Linked DNA regions of Azospirillum brasilense. The protein of the gene in region 1 binds, or shares a complex with, the protein of each later gene. Links are inferred from orthologs where the notes say so. Each region holds a gene or a part of one and is shown on either strand. Other genes may lie near its edges.

Evidence for each region.
Region 2: the proteins of AMK58_RS16830 (region 1) and AMK58_RS19410 are in contact, whole or in part, in a crystal structure (PDB 3ZGX), measured with the Bacillus subtilis proteins. The link is inferred for Azospirillum brasilense from one-to-one orthologs.

What each region holds. Positions count from the first base shown.
Region 1 is NZ_CP012915.1:671,711-677,765, forward strand. What follows is about bases 1-2,776. They hold AMK58_RS16830 (segregation and condensation protein A), read left to right. Parts: upstream 1-867; coding sequence 868-1,686; downstream 1,687-2,776. Other genes in these bases: nagZ (beta-N-acetylhexosaminidase), read left to right, coding at 1-122; AMK58_RS16825 (site-2 protease family protein), read left to right, coding at 177-863; scpB (SMC-Scp complex subunit ScpB), read left to right, coding at 1,683-2,336; AMK58_RS16840 (ABC transporter ATP-binding protein), read left to right, coding at 2,461-2,776. In the rest of the region: more of AMK58_RS16840, read left to right, coding at 2,777-3,774; AMK58_RS16845 (twin-arginine translocase TatA/TatE family subunit), read left to right, coding at 3,874-4,167; Sec-independent protein translocase protein TatB, read left to right, coding at 4,216-4,737; twin-arginine translocase subunit TatC, read left to right, coding at 4,760-5,563; AMK58_RS16860 (GGDEF domain-containing protein), read right to left, coding at 5,577-6,055. UniProt on the Bacillus subtilis protein: Participates in chromosomal partition during cell division. May act via the formation of a condensin-like complex containing Smc and ScpB that pull DNA away from mid-cell into both cell halves.
Region 2 is NZ_CP012915.1:1,246,659-1,257,305, reverse strand. The notes cover bases 2,925-6,983. They hold AMK58_RS19410 (chromosome segregation SMC family protein), read right to left. Parts: upstream 6,587-6,983; coding sequence 3,125-6,586; downstream 2,925-3,124. Other genes in these bases: AMK58_RS19405 (DsbA family protein), read right to left, coding at 6,612-6,983; AMK58_RS19415 (NAD(P)/FAD-dependent oxidoreductase), read right to left, coding at 2,925-3,020. Also shown: AMK58_RS19430 (CBS domain-containing protein), read right to left, coding at 1-359; AMK58_RS19425 (OmpW/AlkL family protein), read right to left, coding at 522-1,220; AMK58_RS19420 (hypothetical protein), read right to left, coding at 1,381-1,854; more of AMK58_RS19415, read right to left, coding at 1,869-2,924; more of AMK58_RS19405, read right to left, coding at 6,984-7,295; AMK58_RS19400 (DUF721 domain-containing protein), read right to left, coding at 7,404-7,883; mutY (A/G-specific adenine glycosylase), read left to right, coding at 8,026-9,108; AMK58_RS19390 (DUF1194 domain-containing protein), read left to right, coding at 9,130-9,873; AMK58_RS19385 (ATP-binding protein), read left to right, coding at 10,032-10,647. UniProt on the Bacillus subtilis protein: Required for chromosome condensation and partitioning.

The DNA.
Region 1 (6,055 bases):
TGAGTGGCGCGGCCGTCCGCCGTTGGGAGCGGGCCGAGGCGTTGCGCGGCCCGGCGCAGCCGGTGGACGCCGACGAGCTGCGGGCGCGTCTGGCGGAATTGCTGGGAACTCCCCAGGTTTAGAGCCATGCTCAGGCTTCCCCGGCGCATCCGGGGGGCGCAACGGGAGAGACAGGCGTGCTGGAAGGTCTGATCGACCGCATACCGATGATCTTTGCGGTCGCCATCCCCGCGATCCTCGCCATCACAATGCACGAGGCGGCGCACGGATTCGTGGCGATGTGGCGCGGCGACGACACGGCGTGGCGGCTGGGCCGGGTGACCCTCAACCCGCTCCGTCACATCGACCCCCTGGGCACGGTGGTGCTGCCGGCGGTGATGTATTTCACCACCGGCTTCGTCTTCGGCTGGGCCAAGCCGGTGCCGGTGAATTTCGGGCGGCTGCACCACCCGCGCCGCGACATGGTGTGGGTGGCGCTGGCCGGTCCGGGGGTGAATTTCGTGCTGGCGCTGGTCTCTGCGATCATCTGGGGCTTCACCAGCCCACAGGGCGGGGCGACGGAGATGTGGTTCCGCGCCGCGCTGGAGGTGTCGGTCCTGGTCAACGTCGTGCTGATGGTCTTCAACATGATCCCGCTGCCGCCGCTCGACGGCGGGCGCGTGGCGGTCGGCATCCTGCCCGACGCGCTGGCCTTCCCGCTGGCGCGGCTGGAGAAGTACGGCATGCTGATCCTGATCGGCGCCTTCTTCCTGCTGCCCTTCATCGGGCGGGAGCTTGGCATGGACCTCAGCGTCTTCTCCTGGGTGCTCGGCCCGCCGGTGGATTACATGATCGAGCTGATCCGCATCCTCAGCGGCAATTGACGGCATGGTCGGAAGAAAACCCCCGGATCATGAGGACGAGGGCGCCGAGGCGGCCAGCCCGGCGGAGCAGCTCGTCCTCGTCCTGGACGGGTTCGAGGGGCCGCTCGACATGCTGCTGGCGCTGGGGCGCGAGCAGAAGGTGGACCTGACGAAGATCTCCATCCTCCAGCTCGCCGACCAGTATCTCGCCTTCATCGCCGAGGCGCGGAAGGTGCGGCTGGAGCTGGCGGCGGACTATCTCGTCATGGCGGCGTGGCTGGCCTACCTGAAGTCCCGCCTGCTGATCCCGGAGGTCGAGGACGAGGAGCCTTCGGGCGAGGACATGGCGGCGGCGCTGGCCTTCCAGCTTCAGCGGCTGGAGGCGATGAAGGGGGCGGCGGCCAAGCTGTTCGCCCGCCCGCAGCTTGGGGTGGATCGTTTCGCCCGTGGCGCCCCGGAGGATCTGGACATCCTGCGCAAGTCTGTCTTCCAGGTCACGCTCTACGACCTGCTGAAGGCCTACGGCGAGCACAGGAAGCGGCAGGAGGGCGGCGTCTTGCACATCGAGCCGGTGCGCCTCTATTCGCTGGAGGACGCGGTGCGCCGCCTGTCGGAGCTGCTGGGCCGCATGCCGGACTGGGCCACCCTGTCGAGTTTCCTGCCGGATGGCGTGCGCGGCGGGCTGCTGACCCGCTCGGCGCTGGCCGCCCATTTCGCGGCGACGCTGGAGCTGGCCAAGGCGGGGCGGGTGGAGCTTCGCCAGGACGGCGCCTTTTCCCCCATCTACGTCCGCCGGGCATCGCGCCGGCATGAGCACCAGCATGAGCAGGGCGACGAGGAATGAGCGGACCCGACGGCATGATCCAGGAGATCGAGAATCCGGAGGAGGTGGAGCAGCGGCTGCGCGATCTGCGCCTGCTGGAGGCGTTGCTGTTCGCCTCCGCGGACCCGCTGGATGAGGAGACGCTGGGGCGGCGGTTGACCCGCGACGCCGACGTCCGCGCCCTGCTGGAGGAATTGCGGGTTCATTACGCGGCGCGCGGGGTGAACCTGATCCGCACCGGCGCCGGCTGGTCCTTCCGCACGGCGTTGGACCTCGCCCCCTTGTTGAGGCAGGAGGAGGAGGTCTCCAAGAAGCTGTCCCGCGCCGCCATCGAGACGCTGGCGATCATCGCCTACCACCAGCCGGTGACGCGGGCTGAGATCGAGGCGATCCGCGGCGTGGCGACCAGCAAGGGCACGCTGGACATCCTGATGGAGAATGGCTGGATCCGGCCGGGGCGCCGCCGCGAGACGCCGGGCCGCCCGCTGACCTGGATCACCACCGACCATTTCCTCGACCATTTCGGCCTGGAAACCCTGCGCGACCTGCCGGGGGTGGAAGACCTGCGCGCCGCCGGCCTGCTTGATTCGCGGCCGGTGCTGCTGGGCATCGGCGGAGCCGGGCTGGAGGACGCGGAACCATCGGAAAACGCTGACGATTCCGATACCTGAGCGAAACGCTCGAAAATAAGAACCATTTGCATCGGGGTCGGTGCACCGGTACTAAGGTCAATCGACCGCCATCAAACGACCCCCGGGCCGCTTCAGACTGGGACCGCCATAGACTGGGACTGCCATGGATCGTCCGTCCGTCACCGACGCCCGTTCTTTCTCCGCGACCGGAGACGCCGTTTCCGAACCCCGGCCGGCCCGCCTGCGCACCGCGCTGCGCGACAAGGCGTCGGCCCTGTTCAGCCGCGGCGGGACCGACCCGCGGCAGGGCGCTCCCTGCGAGGCCGCGCCGGTCACGCTGCCGGCCAACGGACGGCATCTTGACGCCTCTGGTCCCCAAGGTGGCGGCGCCGCCATCGCGGTGGAGGCCCTGGCGCTGGAAGGCGTCACCCACCGTTACGGGCGCGTCGTCGCCGTCAACGACGTCAGCGTGACCATCGGGGCGGGGGAGATCGTCTGTCTCTGCGGACCGTCCGGCTGCGGCAAATCCTCGCTGCTGCGCATCGCGGCCGGGCTGGAGGCGGTGCAGACCGGTTCGGTCCGGATCGGTGGCACGGTGGTCGCCGACGAGCGCGGCGCGGTGCCGCCGGAACGCCGCGGCGTCGGCCTCGTCTTCCAGGATTACGCGCTGTTTCCGCACCTGTCGGTGCTCGACAACGTGCGCTTCGGCCTGACCGCCCTGTCCGGCGAGACGCAGCGCAAGCGCGCGCTGGAATCTCTGGGGCAGGTCGGCATGGCCGGCTACGCCGACTCCTTCCCGCACCACCTCTCCGGCGGCCAGCAGCAGCGCGTGGCGCTCGCCCGCGCGCTCGCCCCCAACCCGGCGGTCCTGCTGCTCGACGAGCCCTTTTCGGGCCTGGACGCCCGGCTGCGGGAGCAGGTGCGCGACGAGACGCTGCACGTGCTGAAGCAGAACGGCGCGGCGACCATGCTGGTCACCCACGACCCGGAGGAGGCGATGTTCCTGGCCGACCGCATCGCGCTGATGCGCGCCGGCAAGGTCGTTCAGGTCGGCAACCCGGTGGACCTCTACACCCGCCCGGTCAACGCCTTCGCCGCCGAGTTCTTTGGCGAGGTCAACCGGATGGCGGGCGTCGTGCAGGGCGGGGTGGTGGACACGCCGGTCGGCCCGATCCCCACGGAGGTCGCCGACGGCACCGCCGTGGACGTGCTGATCCGTCCGGAAGCGCTGAAGCTGTCCGCCCAGCCCGCAGCCACGGTTCCCGCCGGAGACCTGCCGGTCCTGGCGCGCGTGATGGCGGCGCGCCTGCTCGGCCGGACCAGCCTGGTCCATCTCGACGTGCCGGACGGGAAGGGCGGTTCGGTGCATCTGCACTCCCGCATGCCGGGCCAGTTCCTCCCCGCCGAACAAAGTCACGTTTCGGTGTGCATGGACCTGTGTCAGGCCTTCGTTTTTCCAGCCGGTGCACCCACTTAGTCGTTTGAGCGGTTTCGCCCGACCGATCGTTGCGGGAGGGGAACCTTTCTGCCATAGTGCCGCCCCGCCATTGGGCTGCCTGTTCAGGAAACGTGTGTCATGGGATTCTCCAGCGTCTGGCATTGGGTCATCGTCCTTCTGATCGTCCTTCTCCTGTTCGGCGCCGGCAAGCTGCCGAAGGTCATGGGCGACCTCGCCAAGGGCATCAAGAACTTCAAGGCCGGCCTGAAGGACGAGGAAGAGGGTACCGCTGCGGGCGCCGATTCCAAGGTCCTGCCGAACCAGCCGGTTCCGCCGGCCCAGCCGGTGTCCTCGGTCCATCCGGTTCCGCCCGCCCCGGTTCCGCCCGTCGCCGACCCCGGCGTGAAGAAGGACGAGACGGCCCGCACCTGACCGTCCGGCGCCCTTCATCCCCGCGCCGCTTCGAAAGGCTGAGGAGCCATGTTCGACATCGCATGGTCGGAACTGATGGTCATCGCGGTCATCGCCCTCGTGGTGATCGGCCCGAAGGACCTGCCCAAGGCCATCTACACCCTCGGAAAATGGGTGAAGAAGGCGCGTCTCGTCGCGCGCGATTTCCAGGGCCACATCGACGACATGATGCGGGAGGCGGAGCTTGACGAGCTCCGCAAGGAAGCCCTGAAGGTCCGCGATACGAACCTCCAGAAGATGGTCGAGAACACGATCGATCCGAAGGGGGAACTGAAGGGCGCCTTCGACGTGGGGGCCAACCTTGGGGCTGACGGCTATCACGGCAGCCCGCCGGAGGATGGTCCCGCTTCCGTGCCTCCCGTCGGCTCCCCGCAGGTGACCGCGGCTCAGCCGCAGCCAGCGACCGAACCGCCGGTCACGGCGCCGCTTCCTCCGGCTCCGCCCGCGGAGTTCGTCCCGGCCCCGGCCCAGCCGCCGGTTCCGGCCTCCGCCGACTCCGCTGCGGCGGCAACCACGAACAAGCAGGCGTGACCCAGTGTCCGGCGAAACGCGCATGACCGGCGAGTCCGACGACGAGCTCGAAGAAAGCAAGATGCCGCTGATCGACCATCTGGTCGAACTGCGCAACCGTCTGATGTACGCGACGCTGGCGATCCTCATCGCCTTCTTCGTGTGCTACGCTTTCTCGGACCGCATCTACAATTTCCTGGTCCAGCCCCTGGCCGACATCCTGGCCGGGCAGGGGCGGCGGATGATCTACACCGGCCTGACCGAAGCCTTCTTCACCTATGTGAAGGTGGCCTTCTGGGCCGGCTGCTTCCTGTCCTTCCCCATCGTCGCCAGCCAGATCTGGATGTTCGTCGCGCCCGGCCTCTACAAGCACGAGCGCAAGGCCTTCCTGCCCTTCCTGGTGGCCACCCCGATCCTGTTCTTCCTGGGCGGGGCGATGGTCTACTACTTCATCTTCCCGCTGGCCTGGCGTTTCTTCCTGGGGTTCGAGTTCCACCCAGGCATGGACGCCGGCGCCCTGCCGATCGAGTTCGAGGCCCGCGTCAGCGAGTATCTCGGCCTCGTGATGCACCTGATCTTCGCCTTCGGTCTGGCCTTCCAGCTTCCGGTCCTGCTGACTCTGCTGATCCGCGCCGGGCTGCTGACGACGGAGACGCTGGCCGCCAAGAGGCGCTACGCCATCGTGTTCGTCTTCGTCGTCGCGGCGGTCCTGACCCCGCCGGACGTCATCAGCCAGGTCGGCCTCGCCATTCCGCTGCTGGCGCTCTACGAGGTGTCGATCCTGATCGGCCGCCGCATCGAGAAGACGCGCGGCGACGCCGACGAGACGGAAGCGGAGCAGGCGTAAGGCCCTTCGCGCCTTACGCCGTCGCTTCGTCGAGCATCACCTGATTGCGGCCGTTCCGCTTGGCCCGGTAGAGGGCCAGGTCGGCGGCGGCCAGCGCCGCGTCGAGATCCTCGCCGCTGCGGCAGGCGGCGATGCCGATGCTGACGCTGGCGGCGATCTCGTGGCCCTGGAAGGGCAGCGGCCGGGCCGCCACGTCGCGGCGCAACGCTTCCGCCAGAACCGCTGCCCCGCTACGGTCGGTGTCGGGAAGCAATAGGCAGAACTCCTCACCGCCATAGCGTCCGAACAGATCGGTGCGGCGCAGCCTTGCCGTGACAGTCTCGGAGAAAAGCCGGAGGAGCGCGTCGCCGGCCAGATGGCCGAAGGTGTCGTTGACCCGCTTGAAACGGTCGAGGTCGAGCAGCAAAAGGGTGAGCGGCGCCCCGTTGCGTTGCGCCCGCGCCAACTCCTTATCGGCGTGCTTCATGAAAGCCCGGCGGTTGTAGGCGCCGG
Region 2 (10,647 bases), 580 kb from region 1 along the record:
TCGCCGATGCTGACCAGCCCGACGAGTTCGCCGTCCTCCAGGATCGGCAGATGGCGGATGCGGCGCTGCGTCATCACGCCCATGATCTGGGACACCGTGTCGGCCGGGCTTCCGGTGACGAGGTCGCGGGTCATCAGATCGCCGACGGGCCGCTCCAGGGCGGCGGCGCCATCCGCGGCCACGGCGCGGACAATGTCGCGTTCCGACAGGATACCGGCGGGCCGGCCGTCATCCCTCATCACCAGAACGGCGCCGATTTTGTGTTGGGCGAGCTTGCGGGCGACCGCGTCGATCCGGTCCTCCGGATTGGCGGTGATGATCTCCGTGCCCTTCCTCTTTAAGACGGCGGCAATGTGCATGGCTGTGCTTCCTCCCGCGCGGATTCACGAAAGGGAATGCTCACCCACTGTTGCCGCTCTAGGAAGTCGCAAAAAGGAACAGGCCGGATACCCCTTTCGAGGTAGCCGGCCTGAATCCCATGGCCTTGCGGGGCCTCCCATGGGAGGCCCCGCAGAAGCTGATTAGAAGCGGTAGCCGACGCCGATGCCGATCAGCCACGGATCGATCTTGACGTCCGAGGTGACCGGAACGCCGCTGACGTTGGCGGTCACGTCGGTCTTCAGGAAGATCTTCTTGACGTCAAGGTTCAGCGACCAGTTGCCGGTCAGGGCGACGTCGACACCAGCCTGCAGAGCCCAGCCGAAGCGGTTCTTATAGTCGACGGTGTTGGTCGTGAAGCCGTCCGCGTTGGTGCTCCGGGCGGCGGTCTCGTCGTAGAACCAGGTGTAGTTGATGCCGGCGCCGACGTACGGGCTGACACGCTCCTTCGTGAAGAAGTGGTACTGGGCGGTCAGGGTCGGCGGCAGGAGCGAGACCTTGCCCACGTCGATGTCGTGGCCGGTGATCAGCGAACCGGAAACCTTGTGACGCGTGGTGCCGGCGATCAGCTCCAGCGCGATGTTGTCGGTGATGAAGTAGGAGACGTCGAGTTCGGGGATGTAATCGTTCTCGATATCCACGCTGCCGATGTTGCTGCCGCCGAACGGACCGCCGCCGATCAGGTCACCATTTTCCTGCGGGATCACGGCCAGGGCGCGCGCGCGCACCAGGATGTCACCGGCGGACTTGCCCTTGAAATCCTGGGCCAGCGACGGGGAGGAAACGGCGGCAAGAGCCGTGGTCGCCAGCAGGGCGGCGGCGGCGCGCTTCAGGAAAGTCATGGGATTCGCTCCAGGGCAGAATTAGCTGATGTCGTTTTTTTGGCTTAATGCCTGGAGATGTATTACCAGAGTTTTTCTAGGGTTGCTATGGCAGCTCAACCAATCCGTCATGGTGCGGCGGCTTTGCAACAGCGACGAGTTGTCGCATGGACTGGAACTCTTAACGCGCTGGGGCCATGGAGGGTTGTGGTGACTGTGAAGGGACTTGCGACAGGCAGTTCTGTACGATTGCGTAGCACTGGCCGAGTCGGCTTCCGCCGCTGGATGATCCGCCATAGACGATGCGTTCCACCGCGCCATTGCGCAGGGTGAAAGTCGCATCGCAGTCGACGCTTCTCACGTCATAGCCGTAGCCGCCCCAGGCGCCGTAGGGATAGCCCCAGTAGCCGCCATAGCCGCCCCAGGACGGGTAGGAATACAGCCGGTTGCTGCGGTAGGTGAAGAATTCCAGATCCCCGGCGGTGGTCTGTCGTTCCGGAACCCCGGCGCAGGACAGCAGCGTCTGCTTCGGCATGCCGATCAGCGCGTTCTGCGCGACCATCGCCTGATCGGCGGCTGGGTTGGCGCAGCCGCCCAGAAGGCCGGTGGTCAGAAGAACCGCAACGAAACCGCTTCCGCTCATCGTCCCGCGCATCGCCGTGTCTCCTGTCAGGGGCGCCGCAGCCGGGCCGGCGCCAGATCCTCCGCACGCACGCCGAGGGCCGCAACCTCCGGCGGCAGGCCGCGTCCGGTCGCCAGGGCCGCCGCGGTGCGGCCCATGGCCGGCGCCGTCTGGATGCCGTAGCCGCCCTGGCCGGCCAGCCAGAAGAAGCCATCCACCGACTCGTCGTAGCCCGCCACCATCACCTTGTCGGCGACGAAGCTGCGCAGACCCGCCCATTTGTGCGTGATACGTCGAACGGAAAAGCGCACCGCCTGTTCCATGCGGTCGATGGCGACGGCGATGTCCAACTCCTCCGGTTGAACGTCGCATGGCTCCACGGGCGTCTCGTCGGCGGGGGAGAGTAGCAGCCGGCCCGACTCCGGCTTCATGTAGAACCGCTCGTCCACATCGATGGTCATCGGCCAACCGGCGAGTCCCGCCCCGTCTGCCGGATCGGCGAACACGGGATCGAAGGTGATGGCGGTGCGCCGCTTCGGCACCAGCCCGACGGCGCGCGCGCCGGCCATCCCCGCCAGAACGTCGGCCCAGGCGCCAGCGGCGTTGACCAGCACCGGCGCGGCGAAATCACCCGCCGGGGTGGAGGCGATCCACAGCCCGTCGCGCCGTTCCAGCGCCGTCACTCCGGCATCGGTCACCAGCCGCCCGCCGCGCGCCTTCAGCCCCCGCAGATAACCGCTGTGGATGGCGTGGACGTCCATGTCCATGGCCTCCGGCTCCCACACCGCGCCATCCACGTAATCGGGGTTCAGGAAGGGCGCGCGGGCCAGCGTCTCGGCGCGGTCGAGGCGTTCGACGGTCGGGGTCAGGCGGCGCCCCTCGGCGAAGTCGCGGTCCAGCGCGGCGGTCTGGTCGGCCCGCCCGATCAGCAGGACGCCGCGCGGAGTCAGAAGCGGGTGCTCCGAAAAGCCGTCCGGCGGGTTGGTGTAGAAGTCCCAACTCGCCACCGTCAGCGCGCGGACCACCGGATGCCCATAGGTTTGGGTGTAGAGCGCCGCCGACCGGCCCGTGGAGTGGTAGCCGGGCTGGCTCTCCCGCTCCAGAACGGCGACGCTGCCGTGCGCCGCCAGCTCATAGGCCGCCGAGGCGCCGGCCATGCCGCCGCCGACGATCAGGAAATCCACCCGTTCCACGTCCATTCTCCCTTTCCGGCGACCGGGCCGGTCGTTCATCCGCGTCATCTTATGCGTCAGAGGGAGCGGAATGAAGCCGTGAAAGCCTGCGGATGGGAGATCGGGGCCGGTTACGCCGCGCCGCGCAGTTCCTCGGCCTTTTGCAGGTCCACGCTGACCAGTTGCGACACGCCCCGCTCGACCATGGTCACGCCGAACAGCCGGTCCACGCGGGCCATGGTCAGGCGGTGATGGGTGATGATGAGGAAGCGGGTGTTGCCCTCCCGCGCGATGTCCTCGACCAGATCGCAGAAGCGCCCGACGTTGGCCTCGTCCAGCGGCGCGTCGACCTCGTCCAGCACGCAGATCGGCGCGGGGTTGGAGCGGAAGACGGCGAACAGGAGCGACAGCGCGGTCAAGGCCTGCTCGCCGCCGGACAGCAGCGACAGCACTTGCAGCTTCTTGCCCGGCGGGCTGGCGTAGATCTCCAGCCCCGCCTGCAGCGGGTCCTCGGCGTTGACCAGCTCCAGATGCGCCTTGCCGCCGCCGAACAGGCGGATGAACAGCTCCTGGAAGTTGCGGTTCACGGTGTCGAAGGAGGCGACCAGACGCTCCCGCGCCTCGCGGTTCAGGCTGGCGATGCCCTGGCGCAGGCGGGCGATGGCGCTGACCAGATCCTCGCGCTCGGTCTGCAGCGTGCCGATCTGCGTTTCCAGCTCCGCGGCCTCGATCTCGGCGCGCAGATTGACCGGCCCCATGTTCTCCCGCTCGCGGGTCAGCTTGTCGAGGCGCGATTCCACGACCGCCACGTCGGGCATCGCCTCGTCGGCGGGAAGGTCGGCGGCGGCGCGGGTCTGTTCGGGGCGGCAGTTCAGCCGCTCGGCGATGCGCTCCGTCAGGGTCTGGCCGTTCTGCAGCGCGGCGGAGACGGCGGCCTCGGCGTGGGCGCGGGCCTCGCGGGCGTCGGCCAAACCGGACTCGGCCTGCTTCAACAGCTTTTCGGTCTCGGCCAGCCGGTTCTCGGCTTCGGCCAGGGAATCGGCGGCGCGCTTACGGGCGCGTTCGGCCTCGCTGATCCGGCCGAGCAGCGCCTGACGGTCGGCCTCGATCGCCGCCGGGCGGCTTTGCAACTGGGCGAGGTCGGCTTCGGCGGCGGCGGCGCGCTGCTTCAGTTCGGCCACGCGCCCGCCCGCACCGGCGGAGCGGGTGCCCCAGGAGGCGACGTCCTGCTGGATGGCGGCCAGACGCTGGCGGCGGGACTGCGCCTCGCGGGTCAGGCGGTCCAGCGCGTTCTGCTTCTCGGCCAGGACGGTGCGGTGTTCGGCGAGGGTGGCGCGGCGGTCGTTGACGGCGTCGCGGCCCTCGCGCGAGTCGGGCAGGGCGTCCAGCAGCTCCCGCGCCTCCTCCAGGGCGGCCTCGGCCTCCTGCCGGTCGGTTTCCAGCCGCGCGATGCCGTCGACCACGGCCGCCAGCTTCGATGCGGCGGCGTCGGCCTCGCGGGCCAGCTTGGCGTGGCGGTCGCGGGCGGCGGTCACCCCGGTGAAGGCCTCGCGCACCGCGTCGCGGGCGCGGCGGTCGGCCTGGGCGGCTTCCTCGACGGCGCGCTTGGCCTCGTCCAGGGCGTCGCGGGCGACCTCCAGCCGCTCGTCGGCGAGGTCCAACTCGCCGCGCAGCTCGTTCAGGCGGTTGCGCTGCTTCAGGCGGACGGCGGCGGCGGTTGGCGCGCCCGCTTGAACGGTCAACCCGTCCCAGCGCCATGCCCCGCCGTCGCGGCTGACCAGGGTCTGGCCGGGGGCGAGGCCGGCGGCCAGGGCCGCGCCCGCCGCGTCGTCGGCGACAACGCCGATGTGCGACAGGGCGCGGGCGGCGGCGTCCGGTCCCTGCACGCGGTCGGCCAGCGGCTCAGCCCCGGCGGGCAGGGCGGCGGCGGCCGGGTAGGGCGGCAGGCTACGCCAATGGACCGGGGCGGCCTCGTCCAGCGGAGCGGTCAGCGCGTCGCCCAGCGCTGCCGCCAGGGCGCCCTCGTAGCCCGGAGCGACGGTCACCGCATCGACCAGCGGCGGGAACAGGTCGCCCGCCCCGGCGGAGAGCAGCTCGGCCAGCGCCTTCTCCTCCGCCTTCAGCTTGGCGCGGGCGGATTCGGCGGTTTGTAGGGCCTCGCGGGCGCGGGCTTGGGCGGGCTCGGCGTCGGTCTTGGTGCGCTCGGCCCGTTCGGCGGCCTCGCGGGCGTCCTCCAACCGCTGTTCGGCCAGTTCGACGGCCAGTTCGGACTCAGCCACATCGGCGCGGGCGGCGATCTCGCGCTCCAGCGCGTCGCGCTGCGCCTGCTGTTCGGCGAGGCGCTTGGCGAGCCCGGCAGCGCGTGTTTCAAAATCAGCGACCTGCCGCAGGGTGGCGGCGCGGCGGGCCTCGTCGGCGGCGGTTTGCTCGGTCAGGCGGGTCAGCTCGCGGTCGAGCGCGTCCACCGCCTCCCGCGCGTCGGCCAGCGCGTCGCGCGCGGCCTCCTCCAGCATCTCCTCGTCGGCCTGGGCTTCGAGAAGCCGGTCGCGCTCGGCCTCCAGCCGGGCCAGGGCGTCGCCGGCGTCGGCGGCCAGAGCCTCCTCGCGGCCGAGGTCGCCGGCGATCTGCTGAAGGCGGGAGAGCAGGGCGCGCTGCTGCTCGGCGACCCGCTTCTCCTCGGCGTCGAGCTGTTCCTTGGCGATGACCAGCCGTTGCAGGGCCGCTGCCTCCGCCGCCTCGGTCTGGCGCTTCTCCGGCAACCCGGCGGCGTCATCGGTGCGGCGGGTGGTCAGTTGGGTGACCGCCAGCATCAGCTCCCGCACCGCGCCCTCGGCCTTGGCGAAGGCGCCGCGGGCGCGCGCCAGTTCGCCTTCATGGGCGATCCAGCGCAGGTGCCAGAGCACCGCCTCCGCCTTGCGGATCTGCTCCGACAGGTTGCGGTAGCGGGCGGCCTGCCGCGCCTGTTTCTTCAGGCTTTGAAGCTGGGTGTCCATGGCCCCGATCACGTCGTCGAGGCGCATGAGGTTGGCTTCGGCCGCCTTCAGCCGCAGTTCCGCCTCGTGCCGGCGGGAGTGCAGGCCGGTGATGCCCGCCGCCTCCTCCAGCAGCATGCGGCGGTCCTGCGGCTTGGCGTTGATGATCTGGCCGACCTTGCCCTGGCTGACCAGCGCCGGGGAGGCGGCGCCCGAGGCGTTGTCGGCGAAGAGGAGCTGGACGTCGCGGGCCCGCACCAGCTTGCCGTTGATGCGGTAGTCGGAGCCGTTGCCCCGCTCGATCCGCCGCGTCACCTCCAGCTCGTCGTGCTCGTTGAAGCCGGCGGGGGCGGTGCGCGTGCGGTTGTCGATGAGGAGGGCGACCTCGCCCAGATTGCGCGCCGGACGATTGGCCGTGCCGCCGAAGATGACGTCGTCCATGTCGTCGCCGCGCATGCGCTTGGCGGAGGTTTCCCCCATCACCCAGCGCAGCGCCTCCACCAGATTCGACTTGCCGCAGCCGTTGGGGCCGACGATGCCGGTCATGCCCGGCTCGATCACCAGATCGGTGGCGTCGACGAACGACTTGAAGCCGGACAGGCGGAGGCGCGTGAAGTGCACGGGATCGAAGCCTTCTGCCCGGTCCTTACTTCACCAGCTTGTCGATGGCGGCGGCGAAGGTCTCGAAGGACTGCGCGCCGCTGATGGTGGCCGCGCCCTCGTTGAGGACGAAGGTCGGGGTGGCCTCCACCTTGTACTTGTCCTGGCCGACCAGACGGCTCTGCAGGATGCCGTTTTCCAGCGCCTGATTGGCCATGCATGCGCTGATGGTCTGCTCGCTCATGCCGGCGAGTTTACCGAGTTGGGCCAGCGCCTTGACCGGATCGGCGGCGCGGCTCCACTGGCCCTGGCTCTTGAACAGCACGTCGAGCAGCGGGTAGTAACGCTCCGCCGGAGCGCAGCGGGCCAGCATGGAAGCGCGCAGCGCCGTCTGGTCGAAGGGGAAGTCGCGGAAGATCAGCTTCGCCTTGCCGGTGTCGATGTAGGCTTCCTTGATCTTCGGCAGCGTCTCGGTGTGGAAGGCGGCGCAATGCGGGCAGGTCATCGACGAGTAGTCGAGGATCGTCACCGGCGCGTTGGGGTTGCCGAGCACCCGGTCGGCCAGCAGGTCGGCGGTCGAAACGGCGGGAGCCTGCGCCATCTGCACCGGTGCCGTCTGCACGGGCAGAGTCTGCCCGTTCGACGGCCGGGAGCCGACGACGGCGAGCCCGACGATCAGCGTCATGCCGACCGCGATCAGAGCAACGATGCCCAAAAGGTTGCGGTTCACTTTGGCCTCATCCCTACCAGATGTTGATGGTATAATCGAAACTCCCCTTTTGCGGCAAGAGTATGGCCCAGCCCGAGCCGGCTCTTGCGCCAAGGGATCGCATGATGGCTAGCGGCGGCGCGGTGCCGGACGCGGGCGGGCCAGAAGCGAGCGCCCGAAGCGCTCCAGCGTGGCCCGCAACTCCTCATCCTCCACCGTCGCGGTGGTGGTCATCACCGACAGTTCCTCGTCCATGGTCAGGTCGCGCGGGCGCACCGTCGGCTTCTGTATGGTCAAAGGGGCGGCGTGGATCAGCTTGATCTTCGCCACCGCGCGGTAGCCGAAGAAGCTGTTGATCCGCTCCACGATCTGCGGTTCCAGATGCTGAAGCTCCAGCGCGATGGCGCCCATGGCGCGGATGTGCAGGACGGCGTCCTCCCGCTTGCCGCGCGGGAAGCTCAGCTTGTCGGGGGCGGTGCGAAGGCTCAGCTGGTGGCCGACGATGGACGGCCAGTCGTTGATGAGCGAGCCGAAGGCCAGCCCGCGCTTGCCCAGCGCCTTTCCGGCCACCTCGGGGACGGTCTGGCCGATACGCCGCGGTCCGTTCATGTCAAGGCTTCCTGGTCGGGGCTTTCTGGTGATCGTCCGCGCACCCTAGCGCAAGCGGACCGGACTTCGCCAGCGTGCCCGCGGGTGCCCCGTTATCGGCAGGCCTTTATCGGCGTCCCGGTTCGCCCTATGTCTTGCCGCCATGACGACGTCTCCCCACACCGCCCCAAAAAGCGCCCCCAGGGACGCCGCCCCACGGCTGCTAACTTGGTACGATCACAACCGCCGCGACCTGCCCTGGCGCGCCAAGCCGGGGGAGGTCGCCGACCCCTACCGGGTCTGGCTGTCGGAGATCATGCTGCAGCAGACCACGGTGCCCGCGGCGGCCCCCTACTTCCGCGCCTTCACGGAGCGCTGGCCGACGGTGCGCGACCTCGCGGCGGCGCCGCTGGATGATGTTCTGGTGGCCTGGGCCGGGCTCGGCTATTACGCGCGGGCGCGCAACCTGCACAAATGCGCGCAGGTGGTGGCGACGGAGCGGGCGGGGCGCTTTCCCGACAAGGAGGTGGCTCTGCTGGAATTGCCGGGCATCGGCGCCTACACCGCGGCGGCGATCACCGCCATCGCCTTCGGCCACAAGGCGACGGTGGTGGACGGCAACGTGGAGCGGGTGGTCTCCCGCGTGTTCGCCGTCGAGGAACCGCTTCCCGGCGTGAAGCCCAAGCTGCGCGCGCTGGCCGCCCTCCTGACGCCGGACGAGCGGCCCGGCGACTACGCCCAGGCGATGATGGATCTGGGCGCCACGGTCTGCACGCCGCGCAAGCCGAAATGCATGCTCTGCCCCTGGTCGGACTGGTGCGCCGCCCGCGCCGCCGGCATCCAGGAGCAGCTTCCACGCAAGGTCGCCAAGGCGGACAAGCCGACCCGGCGCGGCGTCGCCTTCTGGCTGCTGAACCCGGAGGGGGACGTGCTGCTGCGCCGCCGGGCGGAGGAGGGGTTGCTGGGCGGCATGACCGAGGTCCCCTCCACCCCCTGGGCCGGCCATGCGCCGAGCGATGCCGAGATCGCGGCGGCGGCCCCGCTGGATTTGACCTGGCGCCGCCTGCCGGGCGTGGTCCGCCATACTTTCAGCCATTTTCACCTCGACCTTGAGGTGGTCACGGGCAAGGCCGGCGACGGCTGGCGGATGGCCGAGGGGCTGTGGGTTCCGGTGGACCGACTGGGCGGGCAGGCTCTTCCCTCCGTCATGATGAAGGTGGTGCGTCACGCGCTGGCACACGCATAGACGGAAGGTGGACTGAGCGACATGAGGCGGCGATCGATCCTGGCCCTGCCGGCATTCCTGGCCGGGGTGTGGCTTGCCGGACCCCTGCGGGCGGAGCCTAAGGCGAAGAAGGCTCCGGCCCCCGGCGGGCGTCGTGTCGCCCTGGAGCTGGTGCTGGCCGTCGACGGGTCGGCCTCGATCACCGATGGGGATCTGGAGTTCCAGTTGCAGGGCCACGCCGCGGCCTTCCGCGATCCGGATGTCAGCGATGCGGTGACCGCGGGTGGAACCGCGGCGACCCTGGTGGTCTTTTCCGGCCCGCACAGCCTGCGCGTCCTGGTGCCCTGGACTCCGCTGACCAGCGCGGAGGAGGTCGCCGCCTTCGCGACCCGGATCGACAAGGCGCCGCGCGGTTTCCAGGGCGACTCCACGGCGTTGGGCAGCGCCATCGAAGAATCGGCGAAGCTGTTCGCCGGCAACGGCTTCGACGCCGCGCGCAAGGTTATCGACATCGTGTCGAACGGCTTTTCCAACAGCGGCCCGGACCCTGCGGGCGTCCGCGACCGGGTCGAGCGGCAGGGGATCACCATCAACGCCCTGGCCATCCTCGACGAGTTTCCGTGGCTGGAAGAGTATTACCAGGAAAACGTCGTCGGTGGAGTGAACGGATTTGTGAAGACGGCGATGGACCGCAGCAGCTTCGTCGAGGCGCTCCGGCAAAAGCTCATCCAGGAAATCGCCGCTTTTCCAGCCCCGCACTCGGTTATCGCCGCAGCTAATTTCTGAGCGCCGCCGCTCAACACCCCCCGAATTTTGGAAAATCGTCTGGAGGAACAACGCCGGGTCGGGCTAATTTACCGTTGCGTGCACAATGTCGATAGAAAACCCCCTTGGGGTGTTTTCCGTCGCACGTTGCGTCCCGAATGGTGCGCTGGAACGGTGGCATGGACGATCATAGGCCGGTGGAGCCGGGCGACATCGGGGTAGCGGACATCGTAGCGGCGGCCGGCGCGGCTGTTAGCGGAAAAGCCATCGCCCATGATGCGGCTCTCATTCCCGACGTTCAAACGGCTGCGGTGGCCGACCGCTCCAGGGGGAAGCCCCGTTTGCAAGCTGTGGCGATGATGCTCGCCGCCATCCTCGTCCTGGTGTTGGGGGTGCTGACGGCCGTGGTGGGTTCGGCCTTCGTCGGCATCGTCGGAATTGCGGAGGAGGCACGCACCGTCACCGTGCCGCGTGTCGACGCTCAACACCGCGATGCCCTGACCGCCGCCGAGCTGAGCCGGCTGGCCGAGGTGATCCTCAACAGCCGGGACCGCACCCGCCGCGCCGCCGCCCTGGAGGAGGCGGAGGCGTTGGCCAGTCGATTCGCCCTGGTGGTCGATGCCGATGTTTTGGACAAGCTCGATCGCGCTCTGGACGCCGTGCGGCGCAGCAACCATCGCGCCGACCTGATCGACGCGCTGTCCGCCAGCATCCGCGAACAGATGGCCGGGGCGGACGACGCGCTGGCCGGCGCCACCGCGCTGCTGGCCGAGCCGGACAAGGCGGTCCAGGATT